DNA from 3 places in the Streptosporangium sp. NPDC050148 genome. Region 1 is predicted to be linked to each of the others. Evidence: predicted binding sites of a transcription regulator. Region 1 holds the regulator's gene; each other region holds the start of a gene.

Region 1 (4,005 bases):
GATCGTCCCCCGGCGGGGGCGCCGCCAGTCTTCCGCCAGAACGTCACGCTCGTACATCAACGACCGTCCACCCTCTCTCGCCGGGATCACGTGGGACGCTAGCAAAAGCCACCGTCACCTGCCGTACGGTCCCGATGCCGCCCACTGTCCCGCCGCCGCCGACGCCGCGGCGGACGCCTGGCGCTTGCGGGCGTTGCCCCGCTTCACCAGGACGACGATCGTCACGAGGATGGCCAGCAGGATGCCGACGCCGGGCACCGCGAACAGGGCGACCACCCCGCCCACCAGCGCTCCGGTGGCGAACTCCTGGCCCACGCCGAACCTGGTGCCCTCGTCCGGGTCGGCGGTGCAGGTCATCCGGTAGTCGCCCGCCCGGTCCACGCCGATCCGCAGGCCCAGCTCCCAGGAGATGCCGTTCGCCCCGGAGACGGTCGTCCGCCCGGCCGGCTTCTGCAGCCGCGGGGTGCCGGTGCCGCCCCTGAGGGAGCACTCGAACCGGGTGGGGCCCGCGGTGGAGACGTAGAGGGCGGGCCTGTCGGCGGGGTCGAGCCTGACCGTCGTCTCCTGGCCGGGGACGAACGACGTCTTGGGGGCGGACTCGGCCGCGTCGGAGAGACCACCGGCGAACCCGGCGATGCCGACGATGACGCTGAGCGCGGCGACCAGCCAGGCCCCGACGATCCACCCGATGCCGGGCTTGATCTTCCCGGTGGACGACGGTCCCTGCGGGGCGCCGTACCCGGGAGGCGCGTGACCGTAGGAGGGGTCCCCCTGGTAGGGCTGCTGCCCGCCCGGGTACGACGGGTGGCCCTGCCCGCCCTGGTAGTAGGGCTGCTGCCCGGGCTGACCCGGCTGCCCGGGCTGGCCGTAGGGCTGCTGTCCCGGCTGGCCCGGCTGGCCCGGCTGGCCGTACGGCTGCGGGCCCGGCCGGCCGGGCCCGCCCCCGTAGCCGGGCTGTCCGTACGGTTGCCCGCCGGGTGGGACATATGGCTGCTGGGAGGCACCGTGACCGGGGTCACCGGCCGCGCCCCCCGGGAAAGAACCAAAATCTTTGGACATATACGGATTGTGGTGGCTTCGCCTTGGATCGCGATAGCAGTTGACTTAACAACGGCTTGGCGGGACCATCCGCAGCTCTTGCTTATCGCGCCTTTCGCGCCGGGGCCGTACACTTGGCACTCGGGAACACAGAGTGCCAGACCTCGTGTTTCCCTCGGACGCAGGCAGGGAGGTGACCACGTTGGTCGACGACCGGAAGCTCGCGGTGCTACGCGCCATCGTCGAGGACTACGTGTCCACCAACGAGCCGGTGGGTTCCAAGGCGCTGGCGGACCGGCACAACCTGGGGGTCTCACCGGCGACGATCCGTAACGACATGGCCGTGCTGGAGGAACAGGGGTACATCGCCCAGCCCCACACCAGCGCCGGCCGGGTGCCCACCGACAAGGGGTACCGGCTCTTCGTCGACCGGCTGTCCCAGGTGAAACCGCTCTCCAGTGCCGAGCGCAAGGCCATCGAGAGCTTCCTGGCCGGGGCCGTGGACATCGACGACGTGGTCATGCGGACGGTGCGGCTGCTGGCCCAGCTGACCCGCCAGGTCGCCGTGGTGCAGTACCCGACGCTGACCAACTCGGCGGTCCGCCACGTCGAGCTGGTGCCGCTGAGCGAGCATCGGCTGATGTTCGTGCTGATCACCAACACCGGCCGGGTCGAGCAGCGGGTGGTCGAGCTGCCCGAGGTCGCCGACGAGCAGCGGGTGGCCCACCTGCGCGCGGTGCTCAACACCTCCCTGGACGGGTGCGGGCTCAGCGGCGTCCCCGACAGGGTCGCCGACCTGCCCGAGCGGCTGTCGCCCGAGGATCGGCCGCTCGCGGCCACGATCCTGTCGGTGCTGCTGGAGTCGCTGGTGGAGAAGCACGATGAGAAGATCGTTTTTGCCGGGGCCGCCAACCTGGCGGGAGCCGACTTCACGGTCGGCCTCCGCGACGTGCTGGAGGCCCTGGAGGAGCAGGTCGTGCTCATGCGGCTGCTCGGTGAGACCTCCGACCTGTCGGCGCTGACCGTGCGGATCGGCTCGGAGAACCCCTATACCGGACTCCAGGGCACGTCCATCGTCGCCGCCGGATACGGTTCTGGGGACAAGCAACTGGCCCGGCTCGGTGTGCTGGGCCCGACGCGTATGGACTACCCGGTCACGATGGGCGCGGTGCGCGCGGTGGCACGCTACGTCAGCCAGATTCTGGCTGCATCCTAAGAGGTCAACGAAAAGTGGCTAAGAGCGACTACTACGGCACCCTCGGGGTGCGCCGTGACGCCAGTGCGGAAGAGATCAAGAAGGCGTATCGCCGCCTGGCGCGAGAGCTGCATCCCGACGTCAACCCCGACCCTGAGACCCAGGAGCGGTTCAAGGAGATCACGCAGGCCTACGAGGTCCTCTCCGACTCCGGTAAGCGCCAGATGTACGACATGGGCGGCGACCCGTTCTCCTCGGGCGGCCCGGGGGCCGGAGGCTTCGGCGCGGGGTTCCCGTTCAGCGACATCATGGACGCCTTCTTCGGCGCCGCCGGTGCCGGAGGCGGCCGGGGGCCCCGTTCGCGCGCCCGCCGCGGACGTAACGCCACCATCCGGGTCGAGCTGGACCTGCAGGAGTCGGGCTTCGGCACGACCCGCGAGCTGGTCGTCGACACCGCGGTGGTCTGCAAGGTCTGCACCGGCTCCGGTGCCGCCGCCGGGACCCACCCCGACACCTGTGACATGTGTCACGGACGCGGTGAGGTCTCCCAGGTCACCCGGTCCTTCCTCGGCCAGGTCATGACGTCGCGTCCCTGCCCCCAGTGCGGCGGCTTCGGCTCGATCATCCGCAACCCCTGCCAGGAGTGCTCGGGCGACGGCCGGGTCCGCACCCGGCGGACCATCAAGGTCCGCATCCCGGCCGGCGTCGAGGACGGCACCCACATCCAGCTCGCCGGTGAGGGCGAGGTCGGTCCCGGTGGCGGCCCCCCCGGCGACCTGTTCCTGGAGATCGTCGAGCGCCCCCACGAGACCTTCGAGCGGCGTGGCGACGACCTGCACTGCACCGTGCAGATCCCGATGGCCGCGGCGGCGCTCGGCACCATCCTGACCATGGAGACGCTGGACGGCGCCGAGGAGCTGGACATCCGACCCGGCACGCAGTCGGGGCAGACGATCCCGCTCTACGGCCGCGGGGTGCAGCGCCTGAACGAGACCGGCCGCGGCGACCTGCTGATCCACGTCAACGTGGAGACCCCCACCCGCCTGGACGCGGCCCAGGAGGAGCTCCTGAAGGAGCTCGCCAGGCTCCGCGGCGAGGAGCGCCCGCCGGGCAAGTTCGCGCCCGGCCAGCAGAGCTTCTTCTCCCGCCTGCGGGACGCCTTCAACGGCCGCTGACGAGATGACCCGGACAGCGCTCCCACCGCTCCCACCGCTCCCACCGCTCCCACCGCTCCCACCGACCCGGACCCTGTCCCCTCGGTGGCCGGTCCGGCCGGCCGGACCGGCCGGGCGGGCCCGGCCCGGCGCGTCGTGAGCGTTCCGGTCTTCCTGGCCGAGCGCGCCGACCTCGCCGGGGCGGCCGGGACGGAGTTCGTGCTCGGCGGCCCCGAGGGGCGCCACGCGGCGGCCGTACGGCGGCTGCGGGCCGGGGAGCGGCTCGACCTGACCGACGGGGCGGGCCTCGTCGCCGAATGCGTGGTGGTCGAGGCCGGCAAGGACTCGCTCCGGGTCGAGGTGCTGCGCCGCCACGACCTGCCGGCGCCCTCCCCGCGGCTGGTCGTGGTCCAGGGGCTGCCCAAGGGCGACAGGGGCGAGCTGGCCGTGGAGATGATGACGGAGGCCGGGGTCGACGTGATCGTCCCCTGGGCCGCCGCCAGGTGCGTCACCCAGTGGAAGGGCGAGCGCGCGGCCAAGGCGCTGGCCCGCTGGCGCTCCACCGCCCGCGAGGCGGGCAAGCAGTCCCGCCGCTTCCACCTGCCGGAGGTGACGGAG
Region 2 (4,005 bases), on a different contig from region 1:
TCGTCGGCGACCTGGGCGGGCTGGCGGAGCTGTCCTGGGTGGTGACCGCCTACATCCTGGCCTCGACGGTCTCGACGCCGCTGTGGGGCAAGCTCGGCGACCAGTACGGCCGCAAGGGGCTCTTCCAGGCGTCGATCGTCCTCTTCCTGATCGGCTCGGTGCTGTGCGGCCAGGCGCGGGGAATGGGCGAGCTGATCGCGTTCCGCGGCCTGCAGGGGCTGGGCGGCGGCGGGCTCATCGTGCTCTCCCAGGCGATCGTCGCCGACGTCGTCCCGGCCCGCGAGCGCGGGAGGTACCAGGGGTTCTTCGGGGCGGTCTTCGCCGTCTCCAGCGTGGCCGGCCCGCTGCTCGGCGGCCTGTTCGTCGACCACCTGTCCTGGCGGTGGGTGTTCTACGTCAACCTCCCCCTGGGCGCCGTGGCCCTGGCGGTCGTGGCCAGGGCGCTGCCGCCGAGCGGGGAGCGGACCCGGCACACCATCGACTACCTGGGGATCGTCCTGCTGGGCGGTGCGGCGGCCTGCCTGATCCTGGTGACCACCTGGGGCGGCACCACCTATCCCTGGGGCCATCCCGCGATCCTCGGCCCGGCCGTGGCCGCCGTGGTGCTGCTGACGCTCTGGTGGCGGGCCGAGCACCGGGCTCCGGAGCCGGTGATGCCGCCGAGACTGTTCCGGATCCGGACCTTCAACGTGGCGTCGCTGATCGGCTTCCTGGTGGGGTTCGCGATGTTCGGCCCGCTCACCTACATGCCGCTCTTCCTTCAGGTCGTGCAGGGGGTGTCGGCCACCACCTCGGGCCTGCACCTGTTGCCGATGATGGCCGGGCTGCTGGTCACCTCGATCACCGGAGGGATGGTCATCAGCCGTACCGGGCGATACCGGGCCTTCCCGATCGCCGGGGGCGCGATCACCGCCGTCGGGCTCTACCTGCTCTCGTACGTGAACCCGGACATCTCCGCCCTGCAGCTGAGCCTTTCGCTGCTCGTGCTGGGGGTCGGCCTCGGGCTGGTGATGCAGGTGCTGGTCCTCGTCGTGCAGAACGCGGTCGGCTTCGAGGACCTGGGGGTGGCCACCTCGGGGGCGACCTTCTTCCGGACGATCGGCGGCTCGTTCGGCGTCGCGGTGGCCGGTGCGATCTTCAGCTCCGGTCTCGGGAACTCGCTGGAACGCCTCTCGCGGACGGCCGGCCTGCCGCCGGGGCTGGCGGAGACCGTCCAGGCCGATCCGACGGCCGTACGGCGGCTGCCTCCCGAGACCGCCGCGGCGTTCCTGGACGCCTACTCCGGCGCGATCGCCCAGGTCTTCCTGTACAGCGTGCCCACGGCGCTGGTGGCGTTCGCGGTGGCCTGGCTGCTGCCCGAGACGCCGCTGCGGGAGACGACGAAGGTGACCGATCCCGGCGACTGCTACGGGGCGGTACCGGTCGAGCGGTCCTCGCTGGGAGAGGTCGAGCGGGGGCTGTGGCGGCTGGCGGACGCGGACATGCGCGCCGACTACTACCGCCGCCTGGGCGAGGCGGCCGGGATGGACCTGCCCCCGGGGTCGGTCTGGCTGGTCACCCGGCTGGCCTCGTGCGGACCCCAGGCCGGGGCGGACCTGGCCACGCGGGCGGGGGTCACGGTCGAGGAGGGCCGGCCGTACGCGGACGCGCTCGTCGCGCGCGGCCTGGTCCGCAGGTCCGGTGACGGGAAGGTCCTGGAGCTCACCGACGAGGGCGAGCGGACGGCGGGCCGCCTGGTGCAGGAGGCCCGCGACGGGCTCGCCCGGCTGGTCGACGACTGGAACCCGGCCGAGCACCCGCGCCTGCGCGAGCTGCTGGACAGGCTTCCCCGCGAGCTGCTCGGCTCGGTCGCGGACCGGCCGCCGGGCCGTTGAACCGAGAGACCGGTCACCGTGTCCACCGTGCCGTGAGGCCGTCGTGCCGTACGGCAGGCCGCCGGAACGTACCTACCGGATCCGGTGACGGCCGGTCGGGCGGGACGCGCGTGGCTCAGGAGGCGGCGGCGGCCGGGGTGCTCGTGACCTTCGACGGCTTGGCGTCCGAGGAACCCGAGGAGCCCTTGGAGTCGGTGGAGCTCGAGGAACCCGACGAGTCCGACGACTTGGAGGAGTCCGAGGAGCCGGACGAGCCGTTCGCGGAGGTCACCGTGCTGGACGAGGACGACCTGCTGTCGGTCCGGTAGAAGCCCGAGCCCTTGAAGACGATGCCGACCGCGGAGAACACCTTGCGCAGGTTGCCCGCGCAGCTCGGGCACTCGGTGAGCGCGTCGTCGGAGAACTTCTGGACGATCTCGAACTGGTGGTCACAGGCGTTGCAAGCGTACTGGTAGGTGGGCACGCGCTCCTCCTCGTAGTGGTCCGCGCCGATTGGCACTCTGGTGGCGCGACTGCTAATGGTACGCAGCCGACAAGCATAAACGCGAGTCGGAGTTCTCGCATTCCATGGGGAGATTCCCGTCAGGTGCCCCGGCGGCCGCGGGGGAAGATCTCCGGCATGTCCCGCATCCGCCCGTACGGCGGGGTTTCGGTCAGGTGCCCTGCTCGCCGTACCAGCCCGCGAGCTTGCCCTTGCGACTGATCGCCCGCATCCGGCGCTCGACCGTGGTGCGGCAGGCGGCCGTGGTCACCACCAGGAGCTGGTCGTCCACCCGGATCCTGGTGGAGTCGGCCGGGACGAACGTCCGGCCGTCCCTGACGATCAGGGTGACCTGCGCGTCCGACGGCAGCCGCAGCTCGAAGATCTCCACCCCGTGCAACTTGGACGTCGGCGGCACCCGTACCTGGAGCAGGTCGGCGTTGAGCTCCTCCAGCGGGGCCGACTCGACCTCCAGGTCGCGGGCCTCGGACGGGGTGGTCAGGCCCAGCAGCTTCGCCACGAACGGCAGCGTCGGCCCCTGCAGCAGGGTGTACACGACGACGATCACGAAGACCTCGTTGAACACGAACCTGGCCGTGCCGTCGTCCATCGAGGTGGCCGCCCACGGGATGGTCGCGAGCACGATGGGGACCGCGCCGCGCAGCCCGGCCCAGGACAGGAACGCCTGCTCGCGCCAGTTCAGCCGGTCCACGCGCAGCAGCCGGACCAGCAGCGCCGAGACGATGATCGACGCCGGCCGGGCCACCGCGACCAGGATGAACCCGGCCACCAGGCCGGGCACGATCGCGGACGGCATCTCCGACGGGCTGGCGAGCATCCCCAGCATCACGAACAGGCCGATCTGGGCCAGCCAGGCCACGCCCTCGGCGAACCCCCGCGAGGCGGCGCGGTGCGGCATCCGGGAGTTGCCCATGACCAGCGCGGCGAGGTACACCGCGAGGAAACCGCTGCCGTGCAGCAGCATCGCCCCGGCGTAGGCGACGAACGCGAGCGCGAGCACCGCGATCGGGTACAGGCCCGAGACCGGCAGCGCGATGCGGCGCAGCGCGTACGTGCCGAGCGGGGCGACCGCCAGGCCGACGGCCGCGCCCACCACCAGCTCGAAGACCACCTCGAACAGGGCGACCCCGAGGCTGGGCGAGGTGGCGGCGCTCAGCAGCATCACCGCGATGACCGCGGGGGCGTCGTTGAACCCGGACTCGGCCTCCAGGATGCCCGCCAGGCGCGAGGGCAGCGGCAGGCGCCGCAGGACCGAGAACACCGCGGCGGCGTCGGTGGAGGCGAGGATCGCGCCCAGCAGCAGCGCGGTCCGCCAGTCCATGCCGAGGATCAGGTGCACCGGGGCCGCGACGGCCACGATGCTCACCCCCACGCCCACGGTGGCGAGCACCAGCGCGGTGGGGATGGCGCTCCTGACGTGGTTCCAGCTCGTGGTCAGGCCACCCTCGGCCAGGATGATCGCCAGCGCGATCAGGCCTATCTGCTGGGCGAGCTGCGGATCGTCGAACTGCAGCCCGAACCCGGACTCGCCGATGAGCAGGCCGAAGCCGAGGAAGATCAGGAGGCTGGGCAGTCCGCTGCGGTGGGCGACGCGCACGGCGACGATGGCCGCGATGACGATCCCGGCAC
Region 3 (4,005 bases), on a different contig from region 1:
GGCCTGGAGCCGGGCGAGGTGCTCGGCCAGCCCGCGCACCTGCTCGTCGACGCCCTGGGTGCCGTCCGAGATCGCGCGCAGCCGGGCCAGGGCCTCCTCCACGCCCTCGCCCATGGCGCCCAGGTCGGTCCACAGGCTCGGCAGCTCGCCGACGTCCGAGATCCGGTCGCGCACCGCGTCGACGCGCCGTCCGACGGCGTCGACGTGGTCACGGACCGCCTCGACGTGCTGGGCCAGGCTCTCGGCCCAGGTGGGCGGGCGGGCGGCGATCTCGTCCAGGCGCCCGTGCACGGATTCGAGGGTGCCGTTCAGCCCGCCGATCTCGCGCTCCCTGACCTCGCGGAGCAGCCACTCCATGCCCTCCAGGCGCTGCCGGATCTCGTCGAGCACGGCGCCCTGGGTCCGCTGCTCGTAGACGTGGTCCTGGGCCGCGCGGGCGAGGAGCTCGCGCATCCGGTCGGAGATGGCGGTCTGGCTGCCCGCCTGGAACAGGGCGTGGTCGGAGTGATCCACCGAGAACTCCTTCACTCGCCGACGGTCGGCCGCGCGGTGGGATGGGGTCGGTCGCTGATGAACGCTGATGAACGCTGACAAATACTGATGAACGCTGACGAATACTGCTGAACATGGTGAAACCGCGGACGAGGGAGAACTCCCGCCCCGAAACCTTAGCCGGTGGATCAAGGTTTTCCAGCGGCGAGACTAAAAGATGGGAATTGCCGGTTGGCTGGAAGAATTAACTATTTTGGCTGGTCAGCCGGGGCTGCAGACGAAGGCGAACGGCCTCTCGCCGATCCGGGTGAGAATGACCGTGACGGATTCACCGCCGGAGAGCCGGAGGTCTTTCCTGAGCCGGTCGACGTCCACCGCGGAACCGCGTTTCTTGATCGTCACGTTTCCTGCGTCGCGCTCGCGCAGCGCCGCCCGCAACCGCTTGAGCGAGAACGGCAGCGTCTCGTGGACCTCGTACCGGGACGCCCACGGCGTCGTCACCGCGTCGTCGCCGGTGATGTAGGCGATCTGCGCGTCGAGCAGGCGCCCGCCGACCGAGGCGGCGATCTCCGCGACCAGGTGGGCCCGGATCGCCGCGCCGTCCGGCTCGTAGATGTAGCGGCCCACCGGGCCGGTGGGCGGGGCGCCGAGCGCGGGGTCGGGCGTCATCGTGACGCCGGACGGCAGGAGCGTGGCCCGGCGCGGCGTCGTCCCGGCCGGCGCGCCGCACCAGATCACCGCCTCCTTGACGTCGCCGCGCCAGGAGACCCACTCGGCCTCGGCGCCGTCGGGGATGAATTCGTACGGGATGCCGGGGGCGACCTTCAGGCAGGCGGCGCCGGCGCGGGCCACCATCTCCAGCACCGCGGGCCAGGGCGGCGAGTACCCCATCGGGTCGAAGGTCCTGCCCCGGGCCGTGCGGCGCGCGGGGTCGGCGAACAGCACGTCGAAGGCGGCCGGGTCCAGGACGGAGGCGTCGGCGGCGCGGACCGAGACCCGCTCGCCCAGTCCCAGCGCGTCCGCGTTGGCCCGCGCCACCGCGGCGGTGAGCGGGTCGGCGTCCACGGCCTCGACCGTGCATCCGGCCCTGGCCAGGGCCAGCAGGTCGCCGCCGATGCCGCAGCAGACGTCGGCGACCCGCGAGCCCGCCGCCAGGCGGCGCGCCCGGTGGTCGGCGACCTCGCGGCGGGTGGCCTGCTCCAGCCCGGCGCGGGTGAAGTACATCAGGTCGGCGTCGGGGCCGAACTTGTCCCTGGCGCGCACCCTGAGCGCGGCCTGGGTGAGCGCGGCCGAGGTCAGGTCCGCGTCGTAGTGCCTCCGGAGGCGGGTCACCGCCGTCACCGGGTCGTCGCCGGCGGTCCCGGCCGCGGCGGCGAGCGCCTCCTGGCCGCGCGGGGTGAGCAGCTCCCGGAATGCGTCGAGATTCACAGCAGCCGACGCTATCGCCTTCCGTCACGGGCCTGATGAGGGGTTTTCCTCCCGGTTCGCCGTCCGCTCCTAGCGCAGAAGGGCGCTTCGTGTTGACTGTCAAGGCCTCCTTGCATACTGTTCCGTATTGGCACTCTCCCCGTGAGAGTGCCAAATCAATGCGACGAGGCAGGTCTGACACCCGCGACGGCAGACCGCTGGTCGCCTCTTCTAGATCGTTCACATCTGAAGGGGAGGTCCGACGTGACGACCGCCACCAAGGTTCCCGTTAAGCCGCTCGGCGACCGCATCGTGGTCCAGCCGCTTGAGGCCGAGCAGACCACCGCTTCCGGTCTGGTCATCCCGGACACCGCCAAGGAGAAGCCGCAGGAGGGCAAGGTCCTCGCGGTGGGTCCCGGCAACTGGGACGACGCCGGCACGAAGCGTGTTCCGCTCGACGTCAACGAGGGCGACGTGGTCCTCTACAGCAAGTACGGCGGCACCGAGGTGAAGTACAGCGGCGAGGAGTACCTGGTGCTCTCCGCCCGCGACGTGCTCGCCATCATCGAGAAGTAGATCTCGCTTCACAAAAAGATGACGTATCGAGCCCCGGGTCGCGACAGCGCCCGGGGCTTTGATGCGCCGACGTACTTATAGAGAGGATTGTCATGCCGAAGATCCTGTCGTTCGAGGAGGACGCGCGCCGAGCTCTCGAGCGCGGCGTGAACGCTCTCGCGGACGCGGTCAAGGTGACGCTGGGCCCGCGTGGTCGCAACGTCGTCATCGACAAGAAGTTCGGTGCGCCCACCATCACCAACGACGGTGTCACCATCGCCCGTGAGGTCGAGCTGGAGGCGCCGTACGAGAACCTCGGCGCGCAGCTGGCCAAGGAGGTGGCGACCAAGACCAACGACGTCGCCGGTGACGGCACCACCACCGCGACCGTCCTGGCCCAGGCCATGGTCCGCGAGGGCCTGCGCAACGTGGCCGCCGGCGCCCAGCCGCTCTCCCTCAAGCGCGGCATCGACATCGCCGCCAAGACCGTCAGCGACAGGCTCATCGAGTCCGCCCGCCCGGTCGAGGACAAGAAGGAGATCGCGCACGTCGCGACGATCTCCGCGCAGGACGCCAAGATCGGCGAGCTGATCGCCGAGGCGTTCGACAAGGTGGGCAAGGACGGTGTGATCACCGTCGAAGAGTCCAACACCATGGGCCTGGAGCTGGAGTTCACCGAGGGCCTGCAGTTCGACAAGGGTTACCTGTCGCCCTACATGGTGACCGACCAGGAGCGCATGGAGGCGGTCCTGGAGGACCCCTACATCCTGATCACCCAGGGCAAGATCTCCTCGGTCGCCGACTTCCTGCCGCTGCTCGAGAAGATCGCGCAGACCAAGAAGGCCCTGCTGGTCATCGCCGAGGACGTCGAGGGCGAGGCCCTGGCCGTCCTGGTGACGAACAAGATCCGCGGCACCTTCACCTCGGTCGCGGTCAAGGCGCCCGGCTTCGGTGACCGCCGCAAGGCCATGCTGCAGGACATCGCCATCCTCACCGGTGGCCAGGTCGTCAGCGAGGAGATCGGCCTCAAGCTGGAGCACGTCGGCGTCGAGGTGCTGGGCACCGCCCGCCGCGTCGTGATCACCAAGGACTCCACCACCGTCGTCGACGGTGCCGGCGAGGCCACGGCGATCGCCGACCGCGTCAAGGAGATCAAGCTCGCCATCGAGCAGTCCGACTCCGACTGGGACCGCGAGAAGCTCCAGGAGCGTCTGGCCAAGCTCTCCGGCGGTGTCTGCGTGCTCAAGGTCGGCGCGGCCACCGAGGTGGAGCTCAAGGAGAAGAAGCACCGCCTCGAGGACGCGATCTCGGCCACCCGCGCCGCGATCGAGGAGGGCATCGTCTCCGGCGGTGGCTCCGCGCTCATCCACGTCTCCAAGGCCCTCGACGACCTGGGCCTGACCGGGGACGAGGCGACCGGTGTCTCGATCGTCCGCAAGGCGCTCGTCGAGCCGGCCCGCTGGATCGCCGAGAACGCCGGTCTCGAGGGTTACGTGGTGACGGCCAAGGTCACCGAGCTCTCCGCCGGCCAGGGCTTCAACGCCGCCACCG

What was found. The regulator HrcA, encoded in region 1, represses chaperone genes, less so after heat shock. The targets are predictions, from matches to a motif close to TTGGCACTCTCNNNNNGAGAGTGCCAA.
Region 2: ACZ6RT_RS36245 (FmdB family zinc ribbon protein) is a predicted target of HrcA. The motif match lies at 2,367-2,393, and genes of this name have one in related genera.
Region 3: groES (co-chaperone GroES) is a predicted target of HrcA. The motif match lies at 2,048-2,074, and genes of this name have one in related genera.

Annotation. Positions count from the first base shown of each region.
Region 1 covers NZ_JBVJIA010000013.1:100,915-104,919, reverse strand. Annotated here, with positions in the region: gene ACZ6RT_RS16985 (DUF3097 domain-containing protein) at 1-57, opposite strand, end outside; gene ACZ6RT_RS16980 (hypothetical protein) at 115-1,059, opposite strand; gene hrcA (heat-inducible transcriptional repressor HrcA) at 1,241-2,254, shown strand; gene dnaJ (molecular chaperone DnaJ) at 2,269-3,408, shown strand; gene ACZ6RT_RS16965 (16S rRNA (uracil(1498)-N(3))-methyltransferase) at 3,544-4,005, shown strand, end outside.
Region 2 covers NZ_JBVJIA010000057.1:5,475-9,479, forward strand. Annotated here, with positions in the region: gene ACZ6RT_RS36240 (MFS transporter) at 1-1,874, shown strand, start outside; gene ACZ6RT_RS36245 (FmdB family zinc ribbon protein) at 1,990-2,337, opposite strand; gene ACZ6RT_RS36250 (potassium/proton antiporter) at 2,528-4,005, opposite strand, start outside.
Region 3 covers NZ_JBVJIA010000041.1:49,407-53,411, reverse strand. Annotated here, with positions in the region: gene ACZ6RT_RS32610 (hypothetical protein) at 1-513, opposite strand, end outside; gene ACZ6RT_RS32605 (class I SAM-dependent methyltransferase) at 754-1,920, opposite strand; gene groES (co-chaperone GroES) at 2,164-2,475, shown strand; gene groL (chaperonin GroEL) at 2,568-4,005, shown strand, end outside.